DNA from 2 places in the Streptomyces sp. NPDC033165 genome. Region 1 is predicted to be linked to the other one. Evidence: riboswitches for the same ligand, from Rfam matches in the RefSeq annotation. Region 1 holds a riboswitch; the other holds the start of a gene.

Region 1 (7,106 bases):
GTGCCCGGGCGCTCCGGATCAGCCCGGCTGGCCGTAGGTCCTGAGCGCCTCGGTCACCTCGGCGAGCTGGGCCTCGCTGAGCAGGGCCGGGGTGCGGCCCGGTACGGAGTCGGCCGTGAGCCACAGCCGGCACAGCCACTCCAGCTGGGCGGTGCGCTCGTAGGCCTGGTCGAGGGTGTCGCCGTAGGTGACGGTGCCGTGGTTGGCCAGGAGGCAGCCGGTGCGGTCGCGCAGGGCGGTGAGCATGGCGTCGGCCAGCTCCGGGGTGCCGTAGCGGGCGTAGGCGGCGGTGCGGACGGGGCCGCCGAGGATGGCGGCCGCGTAGTGCACGAGCGGCACCTCGGGCAGCAGCGTGGAGACGGCGGTGGCGTGCACCGCGTGGGTGTGGACCACGGCGGCGGCGCCGGTCTCGCGGTAGACCGCGAGGTGGAGGGGGAGTTCGCTGGTCGGCCGGAGGTCCCCGACGACCTGGCGGCCGTCGAGGTCGACGCCGACCGTGTCACGGGGGCCGAGCCGGTCGTAGGGCACCCCGCTGGGGGTCACCAGGACCAGGTCTCCGACACGGGCGGACACATTGCCCGAGGTGCCGACGACGAGGCCGTCCGCGGCGCTGCGGCGGGCGGTCGCGACCACCTCCTCCCAGGTCCGGGCGACGGATTCCGGCTGCTGCTCGCTCATGGGGCGAGCGTAGGGGCGGGGGGCGGAAACCGGAACGTCGTGCCCCACGTGACCGGGATCTCCTCCGGAGCCGGAGACGCGCCTCAAAAACTTCACCAACGAGCAGTAAAGGGCAGACCAGACGGCGCCCCAGGGGACTCCCGCCGCCCCTCCCGCACACAAGCGGAATCAGTCGCCTCCGGTTGGGGTCACCACAGCGCCCTGCTCAGTTCATCTTCCGTTCACCCAGGTTGCCTACGGTCCACGAGCCACTGACGCCGAACGATTGCCTGGGTAAATGGAACACATCACGCTGCTGCTTGCGATTGTGGTCGTAACAGCTCTCGTGTTCGATTTCACGAACGGTTTCCACGACACCGCCAACGCGATGGCGACCACCATCTCGACCGGCGCGATGAAGCCCAAGACAGCGGTGGCGATGTCCGCCGTTCTCAACCTGATCGGCGCCTTCCTGTCGGTGGAGGTCGCCAAGACGATCTCCGGCGGGATCGTCAACGAAGACGGCATCAGAACCGAGGTCATCTTCGCGGCGCTCGTCGGCGCCATCCTGTGGAATCTCCTGACCTGGCTGGTCGGCCTGCCCTCCAGCTCCTCCCACGCCCTGTTCGGCGGTCTGATCGGCGCCGCGGTCATGTCGGCCGGCTGGTCCTCGATCAACGGCGGCACCGTCGTCACCAAGGTGCTGCTGCCCGCGGTCGCCGCTCCGCTGGTCGCCGGTCTCGCAGCGATGCTGGCCACGCGGCTGACGTACCGGATCAACCGGAACGTCACCGACCCGAACCAGCTCAAGTCGACGGCCAAGGGCTACCGGGCCGGACAGATCGCCTCGGCCGGTCTCGTCTCCCTCGCCCACGGCACCAACGACGCCCAGAAGACGATGGGCATCATCACCCTGGCCCTGGTGACCGGCGGCGTCCTCGCCCCCGGCTCCAACCCGCCGATGTGGGTCATCGTCTCCGCCGGTGTCGCCATCGCGCTCGGCACCTACCTCGGCGGCTGGCGCATCATCCGCACCATGGGCAAGGGCCTGACCGACCTCCAGCCGCCGCAGGGCTTCGCCGCCCAGACCAGCGCGGCGACCGTCATCCTGGCCTCCTCGCACCTCGGCTTCTCGCTCTCCACCACCCAGTCCTGCTCGGGTGCCGTGATGGGCGCGGGCCTCGGCCGCAAGGGCGGCGTGGTCCGCTGGTCCACCGCCACCCGGATGTTCGTCGCCTGGGGCCTCACGCTCCCGGCCGCGGGTCTGGTCGGCGCGGGTGCCGAGTTCCTCACCAAGCAGGGCCCCTGGGGTGTCGCCCTCACCGCGGCCATCCTGGTCGGCGGCTCCTTCGCCATCTGGCTGGCCTCGCGCCGCCAGCCGGTCGACCACACCAACGTCAACGACACCGAGGAAGCGACGGCGGACGAGCCGCAGGGCGTCGTCACCACCGCCATCGCCGCGGTCTCCCCGCCCCCCGCGGGCGCACCGGTCTCCGACCTCTCGACCACCATCCCGGCCCCGGCCGCGGCACCCGACGACACGCCCCGCCCCGCGGCCACGGTGTAAGGACAGATCCGTATGAAAATCGACTGGGCAGCTCTCGCCACCGTCTTCGGTGTCAGTCTCGTGATCACCGTCGCCCTGGTCGGCGTCTTCACCCTGGGCATCGTCGCCCTCTCGAAGCTGTCGGCCCCGGCCGGCGGCAGCGGCTCCGGCAGCGGCGCCTCCGGCGGAACCGCCGCGCTGGCGCGCACCAGCGCGTACGCCTGCTTCGCGGCGTGCGTGGCGGCGGTCTCCTACGGGATCTATCTGATCGTCGCCTGACGCGTCCCACGGCACCCCTCATCGGGCCGGACACACCTCGTGTGTGTCCGGCCCGATGTGCGTCTGCGCACACCGGGCCTCCGCAGGTCAACAGCAAGTTGACGGCTGTTCTCGCAGCGTGGTGGACTGCCGGAGCCATTCACGGCGACAGCAGAGGAAGCCGGTGCGAGTCCGGCGCGGTCCCGCCACTGTCACCGGGGAGCACTCCCCCACACCGGACGTCACGACCTGTCGGGACACCGGATGTCACGGCCCGTCGCGCACGGGCTGGAAGGCCGGGGGAGCTGCGGATCCGGGAGCCAGGAGACTCTCGTCGCCGCTCTCGTCGAACCAGGGCGCGGACCCTGAGTTAAGGACCTATGCCATGTCCGGCCGCCGTGCGCCGCATCCAGTGCCCCCTCGTTCCGGAACGCCCCGACCCACGACGGGCTGAGCCGTGCGTGCCGATCGCCTCTTCGCGTGCGGCGCCACGGCCGGAATGGTCGCCGACGCGCTGTTCGGCGACCCCCGGCGGGGGCACCCCGTCGCCGGGTTCGGCCGGGCCGCCGCACGCGTGGAGTCCCTGCTGTGGCGTGACGACCGGGGCCGGGGCGCGCTGCACACCCTCATCTGCGCCGGAGGCGCCGTGGGGGCCGCCGCGCTGGCCGCCCGTGCGGTACGGGAGCGCCCCGCGCTCGCCGTCGCGCTGACCGCCGCCGCCACCTGGTCGGTCGTCGGCGGTACGTCCCTGGGCCGGGAGGCCCGCGCCATCGGGGGCGCGCTGACCGCCGGGGACCTTGAGGCGGCCCGGGAAAGGCTGCCGCATCTGTGCGGGCGCGACCCGCACTCCCTGGACGGGCCGGGTATCGCCCGTGCCGTCGTGGAATCGGTCGCCGAGAACACTTCGGACGCCGTCGTCGGCGCGCTCGTGTGGGGCGCCATCGGCGGGGTGCCCGGACTCGTCGGCTTCCGGGCCGTGAACACGCTCGACGCGATGGTCGGCCACAAGTCGCCCCGCCACCGGCGTTACGGCTGGGCCTCGGCTCGCCTGGACGACCTCGCTGGGTGGCCCGGCGCCCGGCTGACGGCCGCGCTGGCCGTGGTGGCGGGCGGGCGGCCGTCCGAGGCCGTACGCGCCTGGAAGGCGGACGCGGGGCGCCACCCGAGCCCGAACGCGGGACCGGTGGAGGCCGCGTTCGCGGGGGCGCTCGGCGTACGGCTGGGAGGAACGCTGGCGTACGCGGGGCGCGTGGAGCACCGGCCCGTACTGAACGGGGAGTCCGGCCGGGACGTGCGCGGCGACGACATCGAACGCGCGGTGCGGCTGTCGCGCCGGGTGAGTGCACTGGCTCTGGGTGTGTGCGTGGCGGCGCGGATGGTCGCGGGGCGGGCCGCCGGGCGGTCGGCTGCGGGACAGAAGCGGGGGCGGTCATGAACGGTCCGGCACGGAACGCGGTACGGGAACGGGAGCGGGCATGAGTGGTGGGCTGCTGGTCGCGGGGACCACATCGGACGCGGGCAAGAGCGTCGTCACGGCGGGCATCTGCCGCTGGCTGGTGCGCCGGGGCGTGAAGGTCGCGCCGTTCAAGGCGCAGAACATGTCCCTCAACTCCTTCGTGACCCGCGAGGGCGCGGAGATCGGGCGCGCCCAGGCGATGCAGGCGCAGGCGGCCCGGGTGGAGCCGACCGCCCTGATGAACCCGGTGCTGCTGAAGCCGGGCGGCGACCGGTCCAGCCAGGTGGTCCTGATGGGCAGGCCGGTCGGTGAGATGAGCGCCCGGGGCTACCACGGGGGGCGCCAGGAGGCGCTGCTCGGGACGGTCACGGACTGCCTGGAGCAGCTGCGGTCGGCCTATGACGCGGTGATCTGCGAAGGGGCCGGTTCGCCGGCCGAGATCAACCTCCGCCGGACCGACATCGTGAACATGGGCATCGCGCGGGCGGCCCGGTTCCCCGTGCTGGTGGTCGGGGACATCGACCGGGGCGGGGTCTTCGCCTCGTTCTTCGGGACGACGGCGCTGCTCAGCGCCGAGGACCAGTCGCTGGTCGCGGGCTATCTGGTGAACAAGTTCCGGGGTGATGTCTCGCTGCTGGAACCGGGGCTGGACATGCTGACCGGGCTGACCGGGCGACGGACGTACGGAGTTCTGCCGTACGCCCACGGACTCGGCATCGACGAGGAGGACGGCCTGCGGGTGTCCCTGCGGGGTGCGGTACGGGAGTCGGTCGTGGCTCCCCCGCACGGTGAGGACGTGTTGCGGGTCGCGGTGTGCGCGGTGCCGTTGATGTCGAACTTCACGGACGTGGACGCGCTGGCCGCCGAACCGGGCGTCGTGGTGCGGTTCGTGGACCGGGCCGAGGAGCTGGCCGACGCGGACCTGGTGGTCGTGCCCGGGACGCGGGGCACGGTCAAGGCGCTGGCCTGGCTGCGCGAGCGGGGTCTCGCGGACGCGCTGGTGCGGCGGGCGGCGGAGGGCCGGCCGGTGCTGGGCATCTGCGGCGGGTTCCAGGTGCTCGGTGAGCGGATCGAGGACGAGGTGGAGTCGCGGGCGGGGGTCGTGGACGGGCTGGGGCTGCTGCCGGTGACCGTCCGCTTCGACCGGGCCAAGACGCTGGCGCGGCCGGTGGGTTCGGCGCTGGGTGAGGTGGTGGAGGGGTACGAGATCCACCACGGGGTGGCCGATGTGCGGGGCGGGGAACCGTTCCTGGACGGGTGCCGGGTGGGGGCGGTGTGGGGGACGCACTGGCACGGGTCGCTGGAGAGCGACGCGTTCCGGCGGCGGTTCCTGGCGGAGGTGGCCCGGGCCGCCGGGCGGCGGTTCGTTCCTGCGCCGGACACGAGTTTCGGGGTGCTGCGGGAGGAGCAGTTGGACCGGCTGGGGGATCTGGTGGAGGAGCATGCGGATACGGATGCGCTGTGGCGGCTGATCGAGGGCGGGGCGCCGGCCGGGTTGCCGTTCGTGCCGCCGGGGGCGCCGCCGTCGGGGGCGGGTGCGTCGTCGGAGAGCCGGGGCGCCGGCCCGGACCCCGCTCCTCGATCGCCGGAGGGGCTTGCAGTGACCGGTCACGTCAGAGCTGAAGAGCACGTCAACGAGGAGGCCAAGTGAGTACGCCGTATCCCTTCACCGCGATCGTCGGGCAGGACGACCTGCGGCTCGGGCTGTTGCTCAACGCCGTCAGTCCGGCCGTCGGCGGGGTGCTCGTGCGGGGCGAGAAGGGGACCGCCAAGTCCACCGCCGTCCGGGCGCTGGCCGCCCTCATGCCCGAGGTCTCCGTCGTACCGGGGTGCCGGTTCTCCTGTGATCCGGTGGCCCCCGATCCGGCGTGCCCCGACGGGCCGCACGCGGATGCCCCCGGTGTGTCGCGCCCGGCGCGGACCGTCGAGCTGCCCGTCGGGGCGTCCGAGGACCGGCTCGTGGGGGCGCTGGACATCGAGCGGGCGCTCTCGGAGGGTGTGAAGGCGTTCGAGCCGGGGCTGCTGGCCGACGCCCATCGCGGAATTCTGTACGTCGACGAGGTCAACCTGCTCCACGACCACCTGGTGGACCTGCTCCTGGACGCGGCCGCCATGGGGGCCTCGTACGTCGAGCGCGAAGGCGTCTCCGTACGGCATGCGGCACGGTTCCTGCTGGTCGGGACGATGAACCCGGAAGAGGGCGAGCTGCGGCCCCAGTTGCTGGACCGGTTCGGGCTGACCGTGGAGGTGGCCGCGTCCCGGGACACCGACGAGCGGGTGGAGGTCGTGCGGCGCCGGCTCGCGTACGACGACGACCCCGAGGGCTTCGCCGCGCGCTGGGCCGCGGAGGAGAGCGCCCTGCGGGAGCGCATCGCCGCCGCGCGCGCCCTGCTGCCCCGTGTCGTGCTCGGTGACGGCGTGTTGCGGCAGATCGCCGCCACCTGCGCCGCGTTCGAGGTCGACGGGATGCGGGCCGACATCGTGATGGCCCGTACCGCGACCGCGCTCGCCGCCTGGGCCGGACGCGAGGAGGTCACCGCCGACGACGTACGGCAGGCCGCCCTGCTGGCGCTCCCGCACCGGCGTCGCCGCAACCCGTTCGACGCTCCGGGACTGGACGAGGACAAGCTCGACCAGACCCTCGACGAGGCCGGTGAGCAGGACGGCGACCCGGGAGACCCCGACGACGATCCCGATGGCGGCGGCAACGACGGGGGCGGGGGCGGGGGCGGTGTGCCGCCCCAGGCCGATGGCGACCGCACTCCTCCTCCGGCCGGCGAGGGCGGCGACACTCCGCCGCAGGCCCCCGAAAACGCTCCCGACGCGCCCGGCCGGTCCGCCGGCGCCGAGCAGCAGCCGGTGACCGCCGCCGAGCCGTTCCGTACGAAGATGCTCAGCGTGCCGGGGCTCGGTGAGGGGGCTGCCGGGCGGCGCTCCCGGGCCCGTACCGAGCACGGCCGTACCACCGGCGCGCGCCGCCCGCAGGGGTCGCTGACCAAGTTGCACCTGGCCGCGACCGTGCAGGCCGCCGCCCCGCACCAGCGCTCGCGCGGGCGCTCCGGGCGCGGGCTCGTGGTGCGCCGGGACGATCTGCGGCAGGCGACCCGGGAGGGGCGTGAGGGCAACCTCGTGCTGTTCGTCGTGGACGCCTCCGGGTCGATGGCGGCCCGGCAGCGGATGAGCGCGGTC
Region 2 (7,106 bases), on a different contig from region 1:
GGGACACCGGCCGCGAACTCCACGACATCCAGCCCGCGCGCGATGTCGCCGTGCGCGTCGGCGACGGTCTTGCCGTGCTCGGAGGAGAGCAGCCGGGCCAGGGAGTCCTTCTCCTTCTCGACGAGCTGGAGGAAGCGCAGCAGCACGCGGGCGCGGCGCTGCGGGTTCCACTCGCCCCACTCGCGCTGGGCCCCGACGGCGTCGGCGATCGCCGACTCGGTCTCGGACCGGCCGGCCAGGGGCACCCGGGCCTGGACCCGGCCGGTGTTGGGGTCGTGGACATCGCCGTAGGCGCCCGAGGTGCCGGACGTGTGCTTGCCGCCGATGAAATGGGTGAGTTCGCGGACCATGGAAGCCTGCTCTCGTCGGTGAGATCGTCAGGTGAGATCCGGGGATGGCGCACAGGCCCGCCGCACCCGGTGCACCGGTCGGGTGCGCGCGGACGGAAGGGCTCGCCGTCGGGGGACGCGAAGGGCGGGGACCGTCAGGGGGCGTGGAGAACCGCTCGCCGGGACGGGCCTGCGGGGCCGTGGGTGCGGACCGGTGCCATGCGTGTCTGCTCCATCCTCGTGGAAACACGGAACATCCCGCGGCCGGTATCCTGACTCCCGGATCAGCGCGCGTCCCCTTGCCTTCCCGACGGCTCCTTCGCCGCCAGTGGCGTGTCCTGCGAGGACGAACTCCCCGGTCACAGTGGCGGGACCGTGCCGGAATCACACCGGCTTCCCTGACACCACGGGCCTTCGGAGCACCCGGCTGCATGCCGGGCACCCACTGCCCCGAAGATATAGTTGGACGTCCTAGTAAGTCCACCCCGCCCGGCGTGCGGCCGGTGGATCATGGCCCGGTCCGTGACGCCTGGCATGATCGGCAGACATGGCGGACATGGCTGACATCAGCGAGGCACCACGGCACATTCTCGTCATCGGCATGGGCGCCGGTGACCCCGACCATCTGACCCTGGCCGCGGTGAAGGCCATGCGCCGGGCCGATGTGTTCTTCGTCCTCGGCAAGGGGCGCGAGAAGGAGTCCCTGACCCGGCTGCGGCGCGACATCCTCGACGAGCACCTCACCGGCCCCTACCGGGTGGTGGAGGCCGAGGACCCGTGGCGCGACCGCACCCAGGACGACGGTGCGCGCTACACCTCGGCCGTGCACGACTGGCGCCACCGCCGCGCCGACATCTGCGAACGCCTGATCATCGAGGAGCTCGCGCCGGGGGAGTGCGGGGCCTTCCTGGTGTGGGGCGACCCGTCCCTGTACGACAGCACGCTCGCGATCCTGGCGGACATCCGGGGCCGCGGCACGGTGAATTTCGGCCATGAGGTGATCCCCGGCATCAGCAGCGTCTCCGCCCTCGCCGCCCGGCACCGCGTCACCCTGAACCGGGTCGGCCGCCCCATCCGCATCACCCCCGGCAGACGGCTCGCCCAGGGCTTCCCCGAGGACGACGGCGACATCGTGGTGATGCTCGACGGCCACGAGACCTTCACCCATCTGACGGGCAGGGGCCTGTGGATCCACTGGGGTGCGTACCTCGGCACCCCCGACGAGATCCTGGTCTCCGGCCCGCTCGACGAGGTCGCCGGCCGGATCCGCCGACTGCGCGCGGAGGCCCGCGAACGGCACGGCTGGATCATGGACACCTACCTGCTGCGGCAGGGGCGGGACGAGGCGGAAGGGGCGGGCCGCCCGGCGGAGGACGCGGGCCGCCCGGCGGAGGACACCGGCCGCCCGGCGGAAGGCGCGGACGGCTCCGGGGATGGCCCGCTCGGCTGACCGTCCGGCGTCAGCGCCGGGACTCGTGTTCCCGGATGACGCCCAGCCCGTGGCCGAGGCTCGGGCACTCGGCGCTCAGGTCGTCACCCCGCACCAGGTAGTTGTGCACCCGGCCGTCCGCCGGCCGCTCGATCGCGCGGTACTGCGTGCCGTTCACGGTGATCGTCCAGTCGTCGCCGTCCTGGGCCCACCCAACTGTCTTCTTCATATGGCGTTTTCCGTTCCTCGGTCGGTTCCGCCGGGGGTCGGCGGGCCGTGTAGTGGGAAGAAGAACGGCTTTTGACGCCCTGTGGTTCCGCCTTCCCTACGCCATTCGGTTACATCTGGGTCTCCGCCTCCGCACACCCCGAGGTGTCGTATGCGGGCACCCGTGTCTCACGTCACCGTTCGAAGTGTGAACAGCGGTGTGCGCTCGGCGGCCGTCCCCTTAGGCTGACCGGTGCAGCTGGTTCGCCCTGTCAGCCGGACAGGGAGTCGTAAGAGGGAACCCGGTGGGAATCCGGGACTGCCCCGCAGCGGTGAGTGGGAACGACCGCCGTCATACGCACTGGGCCCGGCCGGGTCTGGGAAGCGACGGCCAGTAGGTGTCTGCCCCGGCAGGCGCGCCCGCGAGTCCGAAGACCTGCCCGTTGCCCGCACGCGACCGTTCGCGTGCGGAGTTCCCGGTGACCTCGTGGGCGGGTCGGCGCAACCGTCAGGCGGACGGACACGGTTCGGTGTGTCCTGCTCTCCGCCCGATGCGTCACCCCTTCGCGTCCGCGTCCCGTCCCGGGATCAGCAAGCAGCCACGCTCGCGAAGGAGAGTCACGTGACAGCGAAGCCCGCAGCCGCGGCAGCACGGGCCACCGTGTACGGCTACCCCCGCCAGGGCCAGAACCGTGAACTGAAGAAGGCCGTCGAGGGCTACTGGAAGGGCCGTGTCGACGCGGACACCCTCCGGCGGACCGCCGCCGAACTGCGCCGGGGAACCTGGCGGCAGCTCGCCGAGGCCGGAGTCCACGAGGTGCCGACCGGTGATTTCTCGTACTACGACCATGTTCTGGACACCAGCGTCATGGTCGGCGCTGTCCCCGAGCGGCACCGCGCCGCCGTCCGCTCCGACGCCCTCGACGGATACTTCGCCATGGCCCGCGGCACCCAGGACGTCGCGCCGCTGGAGATGACGAAGTGGTTCGACACCAACTACCACTACCTGGTGCCCGAGCTCGGGCCCGACACCGTGTTCACCGCCGACCCCGCCAAGCAGGTCGCCGAGTTCAAGGAAGCCCTCGCGCTCGGCCACACCCCTCGCCCGGTCCTCGTCGGCCCCGTCACCTACCTCCTGCTCGCCAAGGCGGCCCCCGGCGTCGCCGCCGGCTTCGAGCCGCTGACCCTGCTGGACCGGCTCCTCCCGGTGTACGCCGAAGTCCTCGCCGGCCTCCGCGCGGCGGGCGCCGCATGGGTGCAGCTGGACGAGCCCGCCCTCGTCCAGGACCGTACCCCCGCCGAACTGAACGCCGCCGCCCGCGCCTACCGCGAGCTGGGCGCCCTCGCCGACCGGCCCAAGCTGCTGGTCGCCTCCTACTTCGGGCGGCTCGGCGACGCGCTGCCGATCCTGGCCAAGGCCCCCGTCGACGGACTGGCGCTCGACTTCACCGAGTCCGGCGCGGGCAACCTCGACGATCTCGCGGCGGCGGGCGGCCTGCCCGGCAAGCGCCTGGTCGCGGGCGTCGTCAACGGCCGCAACATCTGGATCAACGACTACGAGAAGTCGCTCGCCACCCTCGGCACGCTCCTCGGCCTCGCCGACCGCGTCGACGTCTCCGCCTCCTGCTCCCTCCTCCACGTCCCGCTGGACGCGGACGCCGAACGCGACATCGACCCGCAGATCGCCCGCTGGCTGGCCTTCGCCCGGCAGAAGACCGAGGAGATCGTGGTCCTGGCCCGCGGCCTGGCCGGCGGCACCGGCGCCATCGCGGCCGAACTGGCCGCCAACCGCGCCGACCTCGCCTCCCGCGCCGGGGCCGCCCTCACCCATGACCCGGCCGTCCGGGACCGTACGGCGGCCGTCACCGACGCCGACGGCCGCCGCTCCCAGCCGTACACCGAGCGGGCCGCCGCCCAGCGCGCCCACCTCGGGCTGCCGCTGCTCCCGACCACCACCATCGGCTCGTTCCCGCAGACCACCGAACTGCGCACCGCCCGCGCGGACCTGCGGGCGGGCCGGATCGACGAGGCCGGGTACGAGGAGCGGATCAAGGACGAGATCCGCGAGGTCCTCTCCTTCCAGGAGAAGGCCGGGATCGACGTCCTGGTGCACGGCGAGCCCGAACGCAACGACATGGTCCAGTACTTCGCCGAGCAGCTCACCGGCTACCTCGCCACCCAGCACGGCTGGGTCCAGTCCTACGGCACCCGATACGTCCGCCCGCCGGTGCTCGCCGGGGACGTCTCGCGGCCCGAGCCGATGACCGTGCGCTGGACCGCCTACGCGCAGTCGCTGACCGAGCGCCCCGTCAAGGGCATGCTCACCGGCCCGGTCACCATGCTCGCCTGGTCCTTCGTCCGCGACGACCAGCCGCTCGGCGAGACCGCCCGCCAGGTGGCCCTCGCCCTGCGCGACGAGGTCAACGACTTGGAGGCGAACGGTACTTCGGTCATCCAGGTCGACGAGCCCGCGCTCCGCGAGACGCTGCCGCTGCGGGCCGCCGAGCACGCCGCGTACCTGGAGTGGGCGACCGAGTCCTTCCGGCTCGCCACCGCCGGGGTGCGGCCGGACACCCAGATCCACACCCACATGTGCTACGCGGAGTTCGGCGACATCGTCCGGGCCATCGACGACCTCGACGCCGACGTCATCAGCCTGGAGGCCGCCCGCTCCCATATGCAGGTCGCCCGCGAACTCGCGGCCCACGGCTACCCCCGTGAGGCCGGGCCCGGCGTCTACGACATCCACTCCCCGCGCATCCCGAGCACCGAGGAGGCGGCGGCCCTGCTGCGCAAGGGACTTGAGGCCATCCCGGCCGAGCGGCTCTGGGTGAACCCCGACTGCGGCCTGAAGACCCGCGGCTGGCCCGAGACCCGGGCCTCCCTGGAGAACCTGGTCGCCGCCGCGCGGCGGATCCGCGCGGAGCTGCCCACCGAAGCGGCGTGATCCGCCCCGGGGCGGCAGCGGCCACCGCCGCTTCCGCCCCGGGGTGTTCCCCTGCGGACCGGTGAGTGTCCGAGCCCGCTGATAGCGTGCCGCTTCCAGGTCGAAGATCACGAAAGGGCTGCGGACGTGCGGGAAGTCATGTGTCATGAGGTGGATGCCCGGCGCTTGGGCGAGGCGTCCGAGGGCATCGTCGGGCGCGCCGCGGGGCGGTGGCACCGGATGCGCTACGACGACCCGGCCCCGCGGCGCATGGCCGAAGCGGCCGACGAACTGCTCGACCACGTCGCCGCGCGCACCGCGCAGGGAGTAGTGCTCGACGATGTGGCCCGCTCCGCGCTGCGCACGGCGGCCGAGTGCCGCCTGGGAGAGTTGAGCGTCGGCTGCTACCCCGACGGCGACCAGGAGATCTTCTTCCCACTGATCGGCGAGAAGCTCAGCACCGAGGACATATCCTTCAGCGAAGCCTTCGGCCACGTGGGAGCACAGGCCCCCTCGGCCCGGACCTGGCTCGACACCTTCGCGGTCTGCTTGGCCAGCGGCCTCGTATGGGACTGGCAGCGGGTGATCGGACTGCTGCTGCGGAACGACTTCGCGCCCGATATCCACGAAGAAGTGCCCCACTCCCCGCTCACCTCGGCATCGGACCCGGCGGACCTCGCCGCGATGGACGCGCTGTGCCTCTATCTGACCCAGTCGGAGGGCCACCAGCCCCGCCACTGGCCCACGGTGCCGCTGTGCAAGCCCGATGCCGACGAGCGGAAACAGGCGGCCGCCGCGCTGGACGCCGCAGGCACGCCGACCCCCGATCAGCACCTGCTGCGCGTGCTCCTCGACGACGAACAGCGGGCATTCGAAGAGGCGTTGGCGGCCCGGCTCGACACCTACCGGGAGAGCGTGGGGGCCCACCCCGCTCCCCGGACCCTGCTGCCGCTCGACGCCCTCGCCCTGGCCGCGCTCGCCGTCCAGGCGCACGGATGGGAGCTCGGCGTACGCTCCGGCTATCTGCCGCCCGATCTGCTGGGGAGCCCCGATGCGATGCGGCGGGCCGCGGAGTCCCGCACCAACGACCTGGGCGGCTGGTACGCGAAGTAGCCCTCGTGGCCCGGCGCGGGAGGCTGCCCTTCGCGCGCCTGAAGTCAGGTTAGCCTAACCAGGAAATCCCCGGTGGTGGATCTCTCCGCTCCGACCGAAGGGCTTCGCCATGCCGCATGCTCCGCTCCCGTTTCCCGGTGAACCTCCCGTGGGGCGTGGGGCGTGGGGCGTGAGCGCCGGTACGCCGTCGGACCTCGGGGGCGGTGTGCGGGGACCGGGCCGTCTGCGGGACCTGACCGCGATCGCCCTGGACACCGCCGCCCGCGCCCGGGGCGGATCGCTCCCCGGCGGGGGACGCGGTGGCCGCCGCCGCCCGCCCACCCTGCTCGCCGAAGGGCGTGCCGTGCTGGGCGGGGCCGTCGCGGAAGACGGCGACGGGCGCCGTCGCCTGTGGCTCAAGGCCACGCTGCCGACCCGAACGTCACCACGGCCGAACTGCTGCCGATCCTCGACCCCGTGACGACCGCGGCGGAGCGTGCCGCGGCCGAAGGAACGGAGGACGGAGATGGCGGGGCCCCGGTGACGGAAAGACTGTCGCCATGACGTTGTTGACGAAGCGCACGAACCCTGTGGGAGGAACCCGATGACGTCCGGACCGCGAACGCCGCCGCTCGATCTGCTCGGCGTGGGCGCAGGGCCTTTCAACCTCTCCCTGGCCGCGCTCGCCGACGGCGTACCCGGTCTGCGTGGCGCCTTCTACGAGCAGCGCCCCGCGTTCCACTGGCACCCCGGGCTGCTCATCGAGGGGGCCACGCTCCAAGTTCCCTTCCTGGCCGACCTGGTGAGCCTCGTAGAGCCCACCAGCCCCTGGTCCTACCTCAATTACATCAAGGTCCGCCGCAGGCTCTTCCCGTTCTACTTCGCCGAGAGCTTCCACATCCACCGCTCCGAGTTCGACAACTACCTGCGCTGGGTGAGCACGGAACTCCCCTCCACCCGCTTCGGGCACCGCGTGGACACGGTGGCCTGGGACGCCGGACAGGGCGCGTTCGCCGTGGAGTTCACCCGGCTCGGCCCGGACGGCGAGATGTCCGCTTCCGGGTCGACCCATGCCCGTAACCTCGCTCTCGGCGTCGGGACCGCCCCGTACGTCCCCGAGCCG

The links. A riboswitch is a leader RNA that binds a small molecule or an ion and turns the genes downstream of it on or off. The one in region 1 is predicted to bind cobalamin.
Region 2: it holds a riboswitch for cobalamin, as region 1 does, so the genes downstream of both, metE (5-methyltetrahydropteroyltriglutamate--homocysteine S-methyltransferase) here and ACZ5WC_RS00125 (cobalamin biosynthesis protein) in region 1, are expected to answer to the same signal.

What each region holds. Positions count from the first base shown of each region.
Region 1 covers NZ_JBVIPK010000001.1:19,250-26,355, forward strand. The annotation lists gene ACZ5WC_RS00110 (class II aldolase/adducin family protein) at 19-678, opposite strand; gene ACZ5WC_RS00115 (inorganic phosphate transporter) at 956-2,224, shown strand; gene ACZ5WC_RS00120 (hypothetical protein) at 2,237-2,482, shown strand; cobalamin riboswitch at 2,637-2,791, shown strand; gene ACZ5WC_RS00125 (cobalamin biosynthesis protein) at 2,919-3,896, shown strand; gene ACZ5WC_RS00130 (cobyric acid synthase) at 3,937-5,568, shown strand; gene ACZ5WC_RS00135 (putative cobaltochelatase) at 5,565-7,106, shown strand, end outside.
Region 2 covers NZ_JBVIPK010000026.1:967-8,072, reverse strand. The annotation lists gene ACZ5WC_RS32435 (CoA-acylating methylmalonate-semialdehyde dehydrogenase) at 1-350, opposite strand, end outside; cobalamin riboswitch at 575-753, opposite strand; gene cobF (precorrin-6A synthase (deacetylating)) at 895-1,779, shown strand; gene ACZ5WC_RS32425 (hypothetical protein) at 1,790-1,987, opposite strand; cobalamin riboswitch at 2,209-2,423, shown strand; gene metE (5-methyltetrahydropteroyltriglutamate--homocysteine S-methyltransferase) at 2,588-4,912, shown strand; gene ACZ5WC_RS32415 (Imm49 family immunity protein) at 5,039-6,004, shown strand; gene ACZ5WC_RS32410 (hypothetical protein) at 6,174-6,464, shown strand; gene ACZ5WC_RS32405 (lysine N(6)-hydroxylase/L-ornithine N(5)-oxygenase family protein) at 6,588-7,106, shown strand, end outside.